DNA from 3 places in the Pseudolabrys taiwanensis genome. Region 2 is predicted to be linked to each of the others. Evidence: predicted binding sites of a transcription regulator. Region 2 holds the regulator's gene; each other region holds the start of a gene.
What was found. The regulator PhoB, encoded in region 2, activates phosphate uptake and scavenging genes when phosphate is short. The targets are predictions, from matches to a motif close to TGTCATNNANCTGTCAT.
Positions count from the first base shown of each region.

Region 1 (4,929 bases), 2.7 Mb from region 2:
GAGCGCTTCCACGGGCTCGTCGACGGCGAAGCCGGGAATGTCTGTCGCGATCTCGAACAACACGCCGCCCGGCTCGCGGAAGTAGATCGAACGGAAGTAGTTGCGATCCTTCTGCTCGGTCGGATGCAGGTCGTGCTCGGTAACGAGCTTGCGTGCCATCTCCATCTGTTGCGCATCATCGGCCGCGCGGAAGGCGATGTGGTGCACGGAGCCGCGGCCCTGGCGTCCACGCAGGAAGCCTCTCGCTTCATAGATATCGACGATGCCTCCTTCCCTCACGTCGGGCGCGCGGAAGCGGATCACCGACCCGTCGCGGCCTTCCTGCTTGAAGCCGAACACGTTGGTGAGCACGGCGCCGGTCTTCGCCGCGTCGTCGAGCAGCAACGTCACGCCGTGGAAACCACGAATGGCATGCTCCGCCGGGATGTCGCCATTGCTCCACGCCGGCTCGTTCTCGGCATCGGGAATGCCGACAAGGGCGAGACTCATGCCGTCCGGGTCGGTGAAAGTGAGCACACTTTCTCCGAAGCGGCGCTCCAGCGCCTGGTGCTCGACACCCTTCTCGATAAAGCGATGGGTCCAATAGCCGAGCGAACGGGCGGGCACGCGGAAGCTCGTCTGTTGCGTCTCGCCGACACCGGCGCGCCCCTTCGCGGCCTGCTCCCACGGGAAGAAGGTCAGAATGGTACCGGGCTTCCCGGCCTCGTCGCCGTAATAGAAGTGATAGGTGCCCGGATCGTCGAAATTGACCGTGCGCTTGACGAAGCGCAGCCCCAGCGTGCGGGTATAAAAGTCGAAATTCCGCAATGCCTTACCAGCAATGGCGGTGACGTGATGAAGACCTGACATGAGGATCGCTCCTGGCCGGTTCGAGGAAACTTGCTTCTCCCGCCATAATTAAAGCGACCCAGAATAGAGACAATACCGTTACTTGTGGTATGACTGTCTATGATTTAAGAACAATCAGTCAGGCGCCCATGGACAAGCTCTCCAGCCTCAAAGCCTTCGTCAAAGTGGTCGAACTGGGCAGCTTTTCGGAGGCCGGGCGGCAGCTTCGGCTCTCGCGCTCGGCAGTCAGCAAGTACATCGCCGACCTGGAAAACGACCTGGGCGTGCAATTGCTCAACCGCACCACGCGGCAGGCGAGCCCCACCGAGAATGGCCAGGCCTATTTCGAGCGGGCCCTCTCCATCCTCGCCGATCTCGATGCAGCGGATCAGATGGTGGCACATCAACAATCGACGCCACGCGGATTGCTACGCGTGAACGCGCCCATGTCCTTCGGCACCATCAAGCTCGGCCCGGCGCTCGCCGATTTCATGGCTCTGTATCCCGAATTGCAAATCCAACTCGTGCTCACCGACGAGCATGTTGATCCGGTGCAGGAGGGGCTCGACGTCACACTGCGCATCGCCGAACTCGAATCCTCGAGCTTGATCGCCCGCAGGATCATGCCTATCGCACGCGTCGTCTGCGCCTCGTCCGACTACCTCGCGGCGCACGGCACGCCCAAGCACCCGAGCGAACTTCGCAGACACAAGCTGCTCACCTATGGCTTCCTGCTCACGGGCAACCAGTGGAAGCTTTCCGGTCCCGATGGCGATCACTGGGTCCAGCCGGATTGGACGCTGTGCGCCAACAATGCGGAAGTGCTACGCGACGCCGCGGTGAAACATCGAGGCGTTGCGCTGCTGCCGGCGTTCCTCGCCGAGCAACAGCTCAAGAGCGGCGCGCTTCGAAGCATCCTGCCCGACTACAAAGCCCCCATGATCGCGCTCTATGCGATCTATCCGCCAACGCGTCATCTCACGATGAAAGTACGGCTGTTCATCGATTTCCTGGTGGAGCATTTCGGCGAGGCGTAAAGCGCCGAGCGCGATCGAAGAACTTACGTCCTGTTGGCTCTCAGCGCTTGCGCTGAGACTTCAAGTTGTTCGCGGCGGTCGTCAACTTCGGTCCTATGCTGCTCGACCGCTCTATCACGACCGTCCCGCTTGGCCGCGACGGAGCGCCGGAGGCTGCCGGCGCTCCCCCAGCACCTATTCGACCGCCGATGGCATTCGCGCCGCCGACATCAGCGGCCGAGCCACCTGATTGAGCAGTTGGTCGGCGTTCTCCTCCTCACCCAGGGAAAGCGTGAGGTATTGAACGATCGCAGAGTGCTTCAGTTGCTGTGCCAGATTGCGCGCCGTGATGTAGCCGGAGATTTCGTAATGCTCCACGCGTTGCGCCGCGCCAATGAGAGCCAAGTCGGCCGCCGCGGGATCCTTCTTCTTCTTCGACTCCGCGATGATTTCTTCGCCCTCCTCGATGATGCCCATCATGCCTTTGCACGGCTTCGTCCTCGCGGTGACGCCCAGAAGAGAGAGGCACTCCTCGAGCCGGCTGACCTGTTCTTCGGTCTCCTGGAGATGTTGCTGGAAAAGCCGCTGCAATTGTCCGGACCGTGCGGCATTGGCCATTTTCGGCAGGGCTTTCAGAAGCTGCTTCTCCCCGTGGAGGATGTCGCGGAGCTGATGAACCAGAAGATCCTGGATCGGGCCCGTCTCGGTGAGCTCGGCGCTCTCGGCATGGACCGGCACAGCTTCGCCGCCGTTCTCGAGGCTTTTCATTGCCTGGATCGCCGGCGATTCAACGAATTGCCACGGCTCACCCTCGTTCCAGGGACCACGCGCGTCTATCTCGCCGTGATCCCCCTGCCCGGTGGAGTCGTTGAATATCTGATCGACCAGCCCCTCGGTTGGCGCGATCTTGCCGATCATAAACGGCGGTTTGCCCATGCTTTCGAGCGCGAGCGAAAACATTCGCATATGAGTGATCTCGCGCGTCATCAGGAACTGGAGCGCGTCCTTCGTTCCTGAGTCGTCGCAGAAGTTGATCAGCCGTTCATAGACGATCTTGGCCCGCGCCTCGGCGGCGATATTGCTGCGCAAGTCGACGTCCAGCTCACCGGTAATCTTCAGATAGTCCGCCGTCCACGGATTGCCCATCGAATTGAACAGGTTCACCCCGCCCCCGCCGGCGATCGCGATCAGAGGGTCGGCTTCGGCCGCGTCTCTGGCAAACTTCATCGGCGCGAGATGCATCCGGGCTAGCGTTCCGACGATCTCCAAATGGCTCAGCTCCTCGGTGCCGATGTCCATCAACAAATCCTTGCGATCCGGGTCCTCACAATTGAGCCCCTGGATCGAGTACTGCATCGCTGCCGCCAACTCTCCGTTAGCCCCACCGAACTGTTCCAGAAGCATGTTTCCGAAAGCTGGATCGGGCTCATCGACGCGAACCGTGTACATTAGCTTTTTTACGTGGTGATACATCTGCATTCCCTATGAAGGCGTCCGGTGTAAGCAAGTCTAAGTTGAAACGGACTCCACAACGGTCGGTTCCTTTCGGCCGATCGCAGACGCAAGGTTTTCGCTTGGCAGCCTTATGCGCGGACGCATCATGTTTGCGGGCGGATGAGTAGGACCGCAACTCTATGGTTCCGCCGTCCTAGGGGAACAACCGCCGCAGACATGCGTTCGCTCTGCATGCTCAAATCAGAACGAGACGCCAGGGAGCGCGCGGAAGCGCGTTTCAAGTTCCGCCAACATCAGCGCGACGATGCCTCTCAGGCGGTCGTCGATTACAAGGCGGAAGCGCAACGCGCAATCGACCGCATTCCGCGTCTCCGCGCGCAGCGGACGGCTGCGGAGGCAGCCGCAAACGAAGCCGGTATAAGAAGCCGGATAAAGTGACGCTGGTTATATAAAAGCGCCGGCGCATTACTGCACCGGCGACCATGGCGAACGCTGTGTGCCGACGGACGCCTGGGGCGGCGGAAGGCCGACCGTGAACGCGTTGGCGCCGGCGTAACGGATCACCAGGCCGGTGCCCGCGAGCAGGACTTGCAACGCATCCTGAGGCGAAAATCGCCCGATGACGGACGACGATTGCAGGCCGCTGGCCAACTCGCCATCGACCAACGCCGTCATGCCCGTTTGGTTGGCGAATGCCACCAAGGCGGTCCCGAGCGGTTGCGGCGCCAGATCGAAATTGATGTATCGTTCGAAAGCCCTGACCCCATTCATCGGGGACAGCGCGAGCATCAAGGCCAAGCCGTGACGAAGCGGTCGGCAGGAACGTGCCCTGCGGACGCGCGCGATCGCGAGCGCATCCGGCATCAAACGCCGCCCCCTTTACACCAAACGCAACCAGCTGCGATCGGTAGGTAGGTCGGCTCCATTACACTTTGATGACGTCCTAATTCACACCAAAGGTATGGGATCGCTCCGGATCTAAGCCTGCCAATTGGCCTTCAGACCGGTCGCAACAATCGCATCGTAGGCGAGCGGCCGATCCAAAAGGCCGTTGGCAAGAGCGAACGCATTCAGCCCGTCAATGGCCTCGGGCGTAATGGCGGCTTCGTAAAAAGGTGCATCGCGCGCGACGAGGACAGGCATCATCTCGGCTTCTTCGCCAGGAAACAGCTCGTCGCCGACTTTCTTGGCCAGCGACGGATCGGCCTTGAGCGCCTTCTGCGTTTTGACGATGGCACGCACCGCCGCGGCGGCGACCTCCGGTTCGGCTTCAATCATCGCGTCGGTCATGGTCAGCGCCGCGAAGTTATAAAGCCGGGCGCCCTGCGGACCGTCGCCCCGGCGCAGATCGAGATGCAGCTTGGCAATACCCGCCTTCTCCGCGAGCGCGAGACGCATGCCATTGCCCCAGAATCCGTCGGCGAGGTTCTCCTGCAACGCCTTGATGCCGTCGCGGCTATGCGATTCCGATTTCGACGGCAGGCTCTCGACGATGCGGACCTCGTCCTGGTCCACATCGATACCGGCTTCGATCAGCATGTGCCGCAGCGCGGTGCGCGGGAACGCGAAAGACGACGAGATACGCAGCCCTTTGAGCGCCTTGATGTCGCCCCGCGGGATATCGATGTCC
Region 1 is NZ_CP031417.1:1,909,192-1,914,120, forward strand. It holds gene DW352_RS09175 (ring-cleaving dioxygenase) at 1-849, opposite strand, end outside; gene DW352_RS09180 (LysR family transcriptional regulator) at 978-1,865, shown strand; gene DW352_RS09185 (DUF892 family protein) at 2,040-3,317, opposite strand; gene DW352_RS09195 (STN domain-containing protein) at 3,765-4,088, opposite strand; gene DW352_RS09200 (ABC transporter substrate-binding protein) at 4,278-4,929, opposite strand, start outside.
Region 1: a site for PhoB is predicted at 4,224-4,240, ahead of DW352_RS09195 (STN domain-containing protein). Genes of this name have one in related genera too.

Region 2 (4,929 bases):
AACCATGGCGGTGACCTTCGTCATCGGCAATGCCCACCACATATCCGGCTCGATCCTGGCGCCGGGCACGACGATCTCGGCGACCATCGCCAACGAATTCACCGAGGCCGTCGGCGATCTCTACACCTCCTCGCTGATCGCGCTCGGTCTGATCCTCTTCGTCATCACCTTCATCGTTCTCGCCTTCGCGCGACTGATGCTGATGCGCCTCAATGCCAAGGTGGGAGGCTAACGCCATGGCGCTTTACGACACCCGCCGCGCCCGCAACAAGTTGGCCGTCGGCCTTGCGATCGCCGCAACCCTCTTCGGCCTTGCTTGGTTGGTGCTGATCCTTGCGGTCCTGCTCTGGGAAGGCTTCAGCGGCCTGTCCCTGCGCGTCTTCACCGAGATGACGCCGCCGCCTGGCGCGGCCGGTGGTCTGCTAAACCCGATCATGGGCAGCCTGATCATGACCGTCATCGCGGTCGTGATCGGTACGCCGCTGGGCATGCTCGCCGGCACGTACATGGCGGAGTACGGGCGCTACGATAAACTCACCGCAGTGGTGCGTTTCATCAACGACATCCTGCTCAGCGCTCCGTCGATCGTCGTCGGTCTGTTCGTCTATGAGATCGTCGTGGCGCAGATGGGCCACTTCTCCGGCTGGGCCGGGGCCATCGCCCTCGCCGTCATCGTGGTGCCGGTGGTGGTTCGCACGACCGAGGACATGCTGACTCTCGTGCCCGACACGCTGCGCGAAGCAGCCGCCTCGATCGGTTTGCCGCGTTCGCTGATGATCAAGAAAGTCGCCTACCGCGCCGCGCGCGCCGGCATGGTCACCGGCGTGCTGCTAGCCGTGGCGCGCATCTCCGGCGAAACCGCTCCGCTGTTGTTCACCGCGCTCAACAATCAGTTCTGGAGCATGAACATGAATGCGCCGGTGGCCAGCCTGCCGGTCGTGATCTTCCAGTTTGCGCTGAGTCCCTACAAGGACTGGCAGGAACTGGCGTGGACCGGCGCTCTCATCATCACCCTGGCGGTGCTGGCGCTTAGCATCACCGCACGTTCCCTCGCGGCACAGAGAAAGTCATGAACAGCGTAGCATCGTTCACCGTTCCGACCGTCAACAATGCGCCGATCAACGTCGAAGGTTTGACGGAGAAGATCTCCGTGCGCGATCTCGACTTCTTCTATGGCGAGCATCGTGCGCTGAAGAATATCAACGTGCCGCTCTATAAGGGTAAGGTCACGGCGTTCATCGGTCCGTCCGGCTGCGGCAAGTCCACGCTGCTGCGAATCCTGAACCGCATGTACGATCTCTATCCGAACCAGCGCGCCGCTGGTCACGTCCGCTTGGATAACGAAGATATCCTGGCGCCGTCGCAGGATCTCAACCTGCTGCGCGCGAAGGTCGGCATGGTGTTCCAGAAGCCGACGCCGTTTCCGATGACGATCTACGAGAACATCGCCTTCGGCATCCGGCTTTATGAGAAGCTGTCTAAGTCGGAGCTCGACGACCGCGTCAAGAGCGCCCTTGAGCGGGCCGCGCTGTGGAACGAGGTCAAGGACAAGCTCAACGCCAACGGACAATCGCTGTCGGGCGGCCAGCAACAACGTCTGTGCATTGCCCGCACGGTCGCCGTGCGCCCCGAGGTGATCCTCTTCGACGAGCCGTGCTCGGCGCTTGATCCCATCTCGACGGCCAAGATCGAAGAGCTGATCGACGAGCTCAAGGACGATTACACGATCGCGATCGTCACCCACAATATGCAGCAGGCGGCGCGCGTCTCCGACTTCACGGCCTTCATGTATCTCGGCGAAATGGTCGAATTCGACGAGACCACCAAGATCTTCACGACCCCGACCGATCGTCGCACTCAGGATTATATCACCGGCCGCTTCGGCTAGCGCGCGACAAGAGCGCGAAGGACAACGACAAATGACCGACCAGCAACATACCGCGAAAGCCTTCGATTCCGACTTGCAGGACTTGTCCCGCATGGTTGCCGAGATGGGCGGACTTGCCGAAAAGCAGGTGGCCGAAGCCGTTGCCGCTCTGGCCCGGCGCGACACCGCGCTGGCGCAGCGCATCACCGAGGCCGACACCAGCATCGATAAACTGCAGCACGAGATCGAGGAAAAGGCGGTTCTCACCATCGCACGTCGTCAGCCGATGGCGGTCGACCTGCGCGAGATCGTTGGCGCGTTGCGCCTTGCCAACGATCTGGAGCGTATCGGCGATCTCGCCAAGAACATTGCCAAACGCGTCATTGCGCTGAATGCGGAATTTCCCCCGCCGAAGCTGATCCGCGGCGTCGAGCACATGACCGATCTACTGCTCGAGCAGCTCAAGACGGTGCTCGATGCTTATGTGCGCCGCGACATCAGCAAGGCGCTGTCGGTGTGGCGCGGCGATGAAGAGATCGACGCGGTGTGCACCTCGGTGTTCCGTGAGCTGCTCACCTATATGATGGAAGACCCGCGCAACATCACCTTCTGCATCCACCTGATGTTCTGCGCGAAGAATATCGAACGCATGGGCGATCACGCCACCAACATCGCCGAGACCGTGCATTACATCATCGAAGGGCGCCCGATTGCCGACAAGCGGCCGAAGGGCGACACCACGACCATCCCGGCGTTGCGTGCGGCGGGGGAGTAACCGCGAGACCATAAGATGAGCGCCCGCATCCTGATCGTCGAAGACGAGGAGCCGCTGACGATGCTCCTCCGCTATAATCTCGAAGCGGAGGGATACGAGGTCGAAACCGCCGCCCGCGGCGATGAGGCCGATACCCGCCTGAAAGAAGCGACCCCCGACCTGGTCGTGCTCGATTGGATGCTGCCGGGCCTCTCCGGCATCGAGCTTTGCCGTCGTCTGCGGGCCCGCCCCGAAACACGGCAATTGCCCATCATCATGCTCACCGCGCGAGGCGAGGAGAGCGAGAAGGTGCGCGGTCTGGCGACCGGCGCCGACGATTATATCGTCAAACCGTTCTCGGTGCCGGAACTGCTTGCGCGTGTGCGCGCGCTGCTGCGCCGGGCCAATCCAGAGCGGGTCGCCAACGTGTTGACCATCGGCGATCTCGAGCTCGACCGTGAAAAGAAACGCGTCTCGCGTTCGGGCCGTGCGATCGATCTCGGCCCGACCGAGTATCGCCTGCTCGAGTTCCTAATGGAGCGTCCGGGTCGCGTGTTCTCGCGCGAGCAGTTGCTCGACGGCGTCTGGGGTTCGGACATCTACATCGATGAGCGGACCGTCGACGTCCATGTCGGCCGTCTGCGCAAGGCGATCAATCGTGGCCAAGCCGCCGATCCGATACGGACCGTGCGCGGCGCCGGCTACGCGCTCGACGACCGCTTCGGGCGGATGAACTAGTGCGCGCTTATCCCTCCCCCGCTCGCGGGGAGGGTGGCGAGCGAAGCGAGCCGGGTGGGGGTCGCTTTCAATTGCGACGTTACTCACCCCCGGCGCTGCGCGCCGGACCCTCCCCTTTCAGGGAAGGATAAGAAAGCAAAAACAAAAAGGCCGGGCAGTGCGCCCGGCCTTTTTCGTGATCGGTTGATTGCGCTCAGCCTCTGAATGCCCGCTTCTCACGTCGGCGATCATTGGCCGGCTGATAGGCCACGCGGCAGTGGAACGAGCAGTAAGGTTGTTCGTTCGAGGTGTCGCCGCCGCAGAAGAAGAAGTCCGACGCGCCCGGATCACCCACCGGCCAGCGGCAGGTATGCTCGTTGAGCTGCAGCAACGTCTTGCGCTGCTCCGTCGGAATTTCGATCAGTTCCGGCTCGGGCTCCGGCTCGTACTCGTAAGCGAGCGCGGTATTGCCGCGGACTGCCGGCCGCGAAACGCGCAGCATGTGACCGGAAGAGCGCGCTTTACGCGGCCGCGGCGCGGCCGAGGACGGGCTCTTGGCGCGGCCGGAGAGGCCCAGGCGATGCACCTTGCCAATCACCGCGTTGCGGGTGATGCCGCCAAGCTCGGCCGCGATCTGACTGGCGGAAAGCCCGTCCGACCACAGCTTCTTGAGAAGTTCGACCCTCTCGTCCGTCCAGCCCATCGGTATTCTCCCAGGCGCCCTAGCCTTGGTTAGAATCCATCCCCGACGACCGGTGCCTCCCCAAGCGGGCACCCGGACGCGTACGCTCCAGGGATGAACTAGAAATCTATCTCGCCGTACGAAATGTCGTACTGACTTGACCAAAACGCTACAATATGGGGTGACTCGCGTGCAAGCACCGCGCGGGCCCAAACCGCAGCTACCAACAGTTTTCCAATAGAATCCGGGCTTGCGGCGTAATTGAGTCCGCGAATCGCTCGGCGCCAAAAGGTTGACTTGGAGCCGCCCGGCAATAAAATACGTCGTAACAGTGCCGCCCGGCGAGGCGGCACGTTTCGTTTTGGCCCGCGCATGCACCCGAACCCGGGCGACCGGCGCGGGGAGACATCCAGCCGATACCGAGCAGGATCGGCCTGATGATGAAAGAAGTTGGCCGTGACCTCGCACCTTTTGCCGACCTACGCGCGCGTCGATCTCGCTTTTGAGCGGGGTGAGGGCGCTTGGCTTTATACGGCTACGGGCGAGCGTTATCTCGACTTCACCTCGGGCGTTGCCGTCAATGCACTCGGTCACGCCCATCCCAAGCTGATCGCGGCGCTGACCGAGCAGGCGCACAAGGTCTGGCACGTGTCCAATCTGTACCGTGTTCCCGGCGCGGAACGGCTGGCCGATCGCTTGTGCGCGGCCTCCTTTGCTGACTTTGCGTTCTTCTGCAACTCCGGCACCGAGGCCATGGAAGGCGCCATCAAGATGGCGCGCAAGTATCACGCCGTATCGGGTCGGCCCGAGCGGTTCCGCATCATTACGTTCGAAGGCGCGTTCCACGGCCGCACGCTGGCGGCGCTCGCCGCGACCGGCAACAAGAAGTATCTTGAAGGCTTCGGCCCG
Region 2 is NZ_CP031417.1:4,653,755-4,658,683, forward strand. It holds gene pstC (phosphate ABC transporter permease subunit PstC) at 1-232, shown strand, start outside; gene pstA (phosphate ABC transporter permease PstA) at 237-1,073, shown strand; gene pstB (phosphate ABC transporter ATP-binding protein PstB) at 1,070-1,888, shown strand; gene phoU (phosphate signaling complex protein PhoU) at 1,920-2,642, shown strand; gene phoB (phosphate regulon transcriptional regulator PhoB) at 2,658-3,359, shown strand; gene DW352_RS22170 (GcrA family cell cycle regulator) at 3,553-4,041, opposite strand; gene DW352_RS22175 (aspartate aminotransferase family protein) at 4,471-4,929, shown strand, end outside.

Region 3 (4,929 bases), 460 kb from region 2:
TGGCCACTCGAAGCGGCAGCGCGCCTATGCCGAAGCCCGCGGTGACCGCGAGGTCTATACGCCGCAGGTCGTCGTTAACGGCATGATCCACGTGCTGGGCAGCGATAAGCCCGCGATCGAAAAAGCGATCAACGAAACGCGCACGATGGACGCGCCGCTGACGGTCCCGGTGACGATGACGGTGGCCGACGGCAAGGTCACGGTTCATGTGCCTTCTGCGAACGGTCAACGCAGCGGGGAAGTGTGGCTGTGCCCCTATGCGAGCAAGGCCGAGGTGACGATCGGCCGTGGCGAGAACAGCGGCCGCACCTTCACCTACTACAATGTCGTGCGTCGCTGGGTGAAGCTCGGTGACTGGAAGGGTGGCGCCGAAAGCTTCACGGTGCCGGTCGCCGACGTGACCAAAGGCGATGCGAATGTCGATCACGCCGCCGTGCTGGTCCAGAGCGGCGCGGCCGCCAAGCCGGGTGCGATGCTCGGCGTCGCCACGGCGAACCTGAAGTAGTTCTTCTCCGCAAGCAGCATCGAAGCCGTCATCCTGAGGCGTGCGCTATCAAGCGCGCCTCGAAGGATGCACGGCTTTTTGAGTTTGTGTGTTCGCGGGGGGAGCTGAAAAAAATTAGGGCCGGTCATGCCGGCCCGAGTCTTGGGGATTGAACCGTACGCTGAACTCAACTGGCCCGGTCGGCCGAACCCCGGGGGGCTGGGGGGCTGAGGAATCCGGCGCTCGTACCGGACCGGGCCATGAGGCAACGATGCTGTTATCCCAATGCAGCGTGTCCGGCGGTTGACCGGAATGAGGCGTTATTGTGGGGCGCTTTAACGACTTCGTGATCGTTTACGCGCGGCAATTCGCTCTCCGCAGCGCCGATATGAACGGTAAACGAGGCTCTTGCCGTCGGCCGTTGGCGGGGCGATCATGACACTTCGATTACGAGGAGGCGCCGCATGGCGATCGGGACCGGCGATACTGAACCCAGCCAGTTTTCGGGGGGCGGACCAGCGGTGCGTTCCCCCCTGAACCAGGTCACCTTCAATCGCCGCGAACTCAACCGCATCCTGGATCTCTACGGCCGTATGGTCGCCGCCGGCGAATGGCGCGATTACGCGATCGACTTCCTCAAGGACAAAGCGGTGTTTTCGGTTTTCCGCCGTTCATCCGAAGTGCCGCTATACCGCATCGAGAAAGACCCCAAGCTGGCGCAACGTCAGGGCGCTTACAGCGTCATTTCCGCCAGCGGTCATATTCTGCGCCGTGGCCATGAACTCGATCGCGTGCTGCGCGTGATCGACAAGTCGTCGCTGTCGCTGGTGGCGGGGTAGCTCTTACCGCCGTTCGCCTCTCTCCAACTGATCCTGAGGAGCGCACGAAGTGCGCGTCTCGAAGGATGGCCGGCCCGACGCTTCGAGACGGTCGCTGCGCGGCCTCCGCGGCATGAGGCCGAACGAGGCCTTGCCTATTCCGGCCCGGTCCGCGCGCCCGGCCCCAGCGGTAACTGCATCAGCGGCGTGTCGAGCCACTTGCCGAACTTCCAGCCGACGTTGCGCAGATTACCGGCCGGCTCGAAACCGCACGATTTGTGCACGCCGATCGATGCCGCCTGATCGCTATCGCCGATGACGGCGATCATCTGCCGGAAGCCCATGGCGGTGCAAACCTCGATCAGCTTCAGCAGCAGCGCCTTGCCGATGCCGCGCCGGTGCATGTCCGGCGCGATGTAGATCGAATCTTCGACCGTGAAGCGATAGGCCGGCCGCGGCCGAAAGAGCGCGGCATAGGCATAGCCGCCGATCCGACCGTCTACCTCCGCGACGAAATACGGGAATTGGCCATCGAGCAGCGCCTGCATGCGCTTGGTCATTTCCGCCTCGGTCGGCGGTTCCAGCTCGAACGTGGCCGTGCCGTGCCGGACCGCGTGGGCGTAGATGGCGGTGATGGCGGGGATATCGGCGAGGGTTGCGGGGCGGATGGTGAGGTCGGACATTTGGGGGCGTCATGCGCGGGCTTTGACCCGCGCATCCATGATGAAGCGCCGTAAAAAGGAGCCTTACGGCCTCTCGGTGTTGAACGTCATCATGGATTGCCGGGTCAAGCCCGGCAATGACGAGCGTCGCTAAACAAAACGCCCGGGCTTTTGGCCCGGGCGTTGAAACATTCGTTCTGCGTTGCTGGCTTGGCGGCGGTTGCCCAACGGCGCGTTAGCGCCGGTCGCCCATGAAGCGCAGCAGGAACAGGAACAGGTTGATGAAGTCGAGATAGAGTGTCAGCGCGCCCATCACGGCCTTGCGGCCGGCGACCGTGCCGTCGTCGTTCACGCTGTACATCTCCTTGATCTTCTGGGTGTCCCACGCGGTCAGGCCGGCGAAGATCAGAACGCCGATGGCCGAAATCGCGAAGTCGAGCCCAGTGCTCTTCAGGAAGATGTTGACCACCATGGCCAGGATCAGACCGAACAGGCCCATGATCAGGAACGAGCCGATCGGCGACAGGTCACGCTGCGTCGTGTAGCCATACAGGCTCAGCGCGCCGAACGAGGCGGCCGAGATGAAGAACGTCCGGGTGATCGAAGCGCCCGTATAGGCGAGGAACACCGAGGACAGCATCAGGCCGAGCAGCGCGGCGTAACCCATGAACAGCATGAGCGCCGTCGACGGCTGCAAGCGGTCGATGCGGAAGCTCATGAAGAACACGATGCCGAGCGTCGCCAGGAACAGGACGATCGTCAGCGGGCCGCTGAAGATGGTCTGTCCGAACGACGTCAGGCCGGTGATACGGCCAGTGGCGTCGGTGACGACGGCAGCGTTGTAGGTGAACCAGGCGACGACGCCGGTGAGCGCGACGCCGGCCGCCATATAGTTGTAGACGCGAAGCATGTAGGCGCGCAGGCCCACATCGATCGCGGCGCGCGTGGCGCCGAAGCCACGGGCAGCTACGTTACGGTCGAAGTCCGACATCGAAGTTTTCCTCTCTCCAATCCGGCTCCGCCGAGCCGGCTACACGTCAGGCGCGCCGGCATCTGCCCTCGCGCTCGTGTTCCATAAATTTAGTTGGCTCTCAGCATTTGCGCCAGATGTGGCCCGTTTGTGACCCCCATTCTTGCCAAAGCTTAATGAGCCTATCGACAATAAATATAACGCAGAATGGCCTTTCGAAGGGTGGCGGCCTGCGCGGCTGAATGTCGCAAAATCGCTAGAGATTCCTCAAAACTGGCGCGGGTTTTTGACCCAGTGCGCTGAAAGTGCCGAGGAGACCGAGCACAACTGTCACAACCACGGCGCTTACCGCCGCAACCAGCGCCGGCAGCGGTAACCATGTGAAGCGCAGATGCATCAGTTCGGTGACTATCAGCCAGCTCGCCAATGAGCCGCTCAGCATGCCGAACAGCGCCGTGGCCGCACCCAGAAGCAGGTATTCGATGGTAAATGCGGCCAGCAGCCGGGCCCGGGTCGCCCCCAGCGTTTTGAGTATAACCGCGTCGTAAACACGGTGACGGTGTCCCGCCGCGAGCGCGCCGCCGAGAACCAGCGCCGCGGCCAGCAACGTGATGGCGCTGGCGCCACGAATGCCCAGGACCAGGTTGCCGATGAGGCCGCCGATGGCTTCGAGCGCGTCCTTGACCCGCACCGTGGTGACCATGGGGAACGTCGCGGCGACCGTGCGCAGCATGGCGCCCTCCTGGGCCGCGGTACCCCCGCCGGGATAAGTGAGCGTCGCCAGGTGGGTATGCGGGGCGCCGCGAAACGTGTTGGGCGAGAACACCATCACGAAGTTGATGCTCAGACTTTGCCAATCGACCGTGCGCATGTTGGCGATCGTCGCGGTGATGTTGCGGCCGAGCACGTTCACGGTGACCGTGTCGCCGAGCTTGAGGCCGAGACCGTCGGCGATCTTCTTTTCGAACGAGACCAGCGGCGGGCCGTCATAACCCGGTTCCCACCAATGGCCTTCGACCAGACGCGAGCCCGCCGGGACCTCGTTGGCGTAGGTAATGCCGCGATCGCTCTGCAGCACCCAGGCGGCGTCTTCCTTCGGTTTGATCTGCTCGGCCGGAATGCCGGCGGCCGAGATGATACGCCCGCGCAGCATCGGCACGTCGTCGATCGCGGCGGTCGGTGCCTGGACGCGGACGAAGTCCTGGAACTTCTCGGCGTCGCTGGATGGGATATCGAGGAAGTAGAAGGCGGGCGCCTTGGCCGGCAGTTCGTTCGAAAACTGCCGGCGCAAGTTGGCGTCGATCTCGATGACCGTGACCAGGAGCGCGATGCCGAGGCCGAGCGAGAGCACGATGGTCGGGGTGAGCGCGCCCGGCCGGTGGATGTTTGCGACCGCCATGCGCAGCACGGTCGATCGGGCGCGCGGCGCACGCGCCGCCAGCGCCATCAGCAACGTCGCCACCAGGCGGAGCAGGACGAATACCACGGCGGCAACGCCGACATAGATCAGCGCCACGCGGCGGTCGTAGGCGAGCAGCACAGCGAGAGCGACCAGCGCGGCGACGGCGGCGACCGTCGCGGCGACGTACATCGGGCGTGGTTTGCGCGGTTGCGGTGACACGCCGTCGCGGAACAGCGCCGCCACCGGCACATCGTGCGCGCGGCCGAGCGGCCAGAGTGCGAAGGCGAGCGCGGTCAACAGGCCGTAGACGAGCGCCAGCAGCAGTTCGCCCGCGTGCAATGCCGGTATGATCGGCAGCGGAATGATGGCGCCGAACATCCACGCGATGGCGAACGGCAGAAGGGCGCCGATCGCTGTGCCGATGACGCCGCCGATCAAGGCCAGCATCAAGACTTGGGTGAGATAGATCGCGAAGACGCGGCGACCGCTGGCTCCCATCGCCTTGAGAACCGCGATGGAATTTCGTTTGCGATCGAGATGGCTCTTCACGGCGTTGCCGACGCCGACGCCGCCGACGAGTAGCGCGGTGAGGC
Region 3 is NZ_CP031417.1:4,197,155-4,202,083, forward strand. It holds gene DW352_RS19970 (DUF1223 domain-containing protein) at 1-505, shown strand, start outside; gene DW352_RS19975 (DUF2794 domain-containing protein) at 949-1,323, shown strand; gene DW352_RS19980 (GNAT family N-acetyltransferase) at 1,458-1,985, opposite strand; gene DW352_RS19985 (Bax inhibitor-1/YccA family protein) at 2,200-2,955, opposite strand; gene DW352_RS19990 (ABC transporter permease) at 3,191-4,929, opposite strand, start outside.
Region 3: a site for PhoB is predicted at 920-936, ahead of DW352_RS19975 (DUF2794 domain-containing protein). Genes of this name have one in related genera too.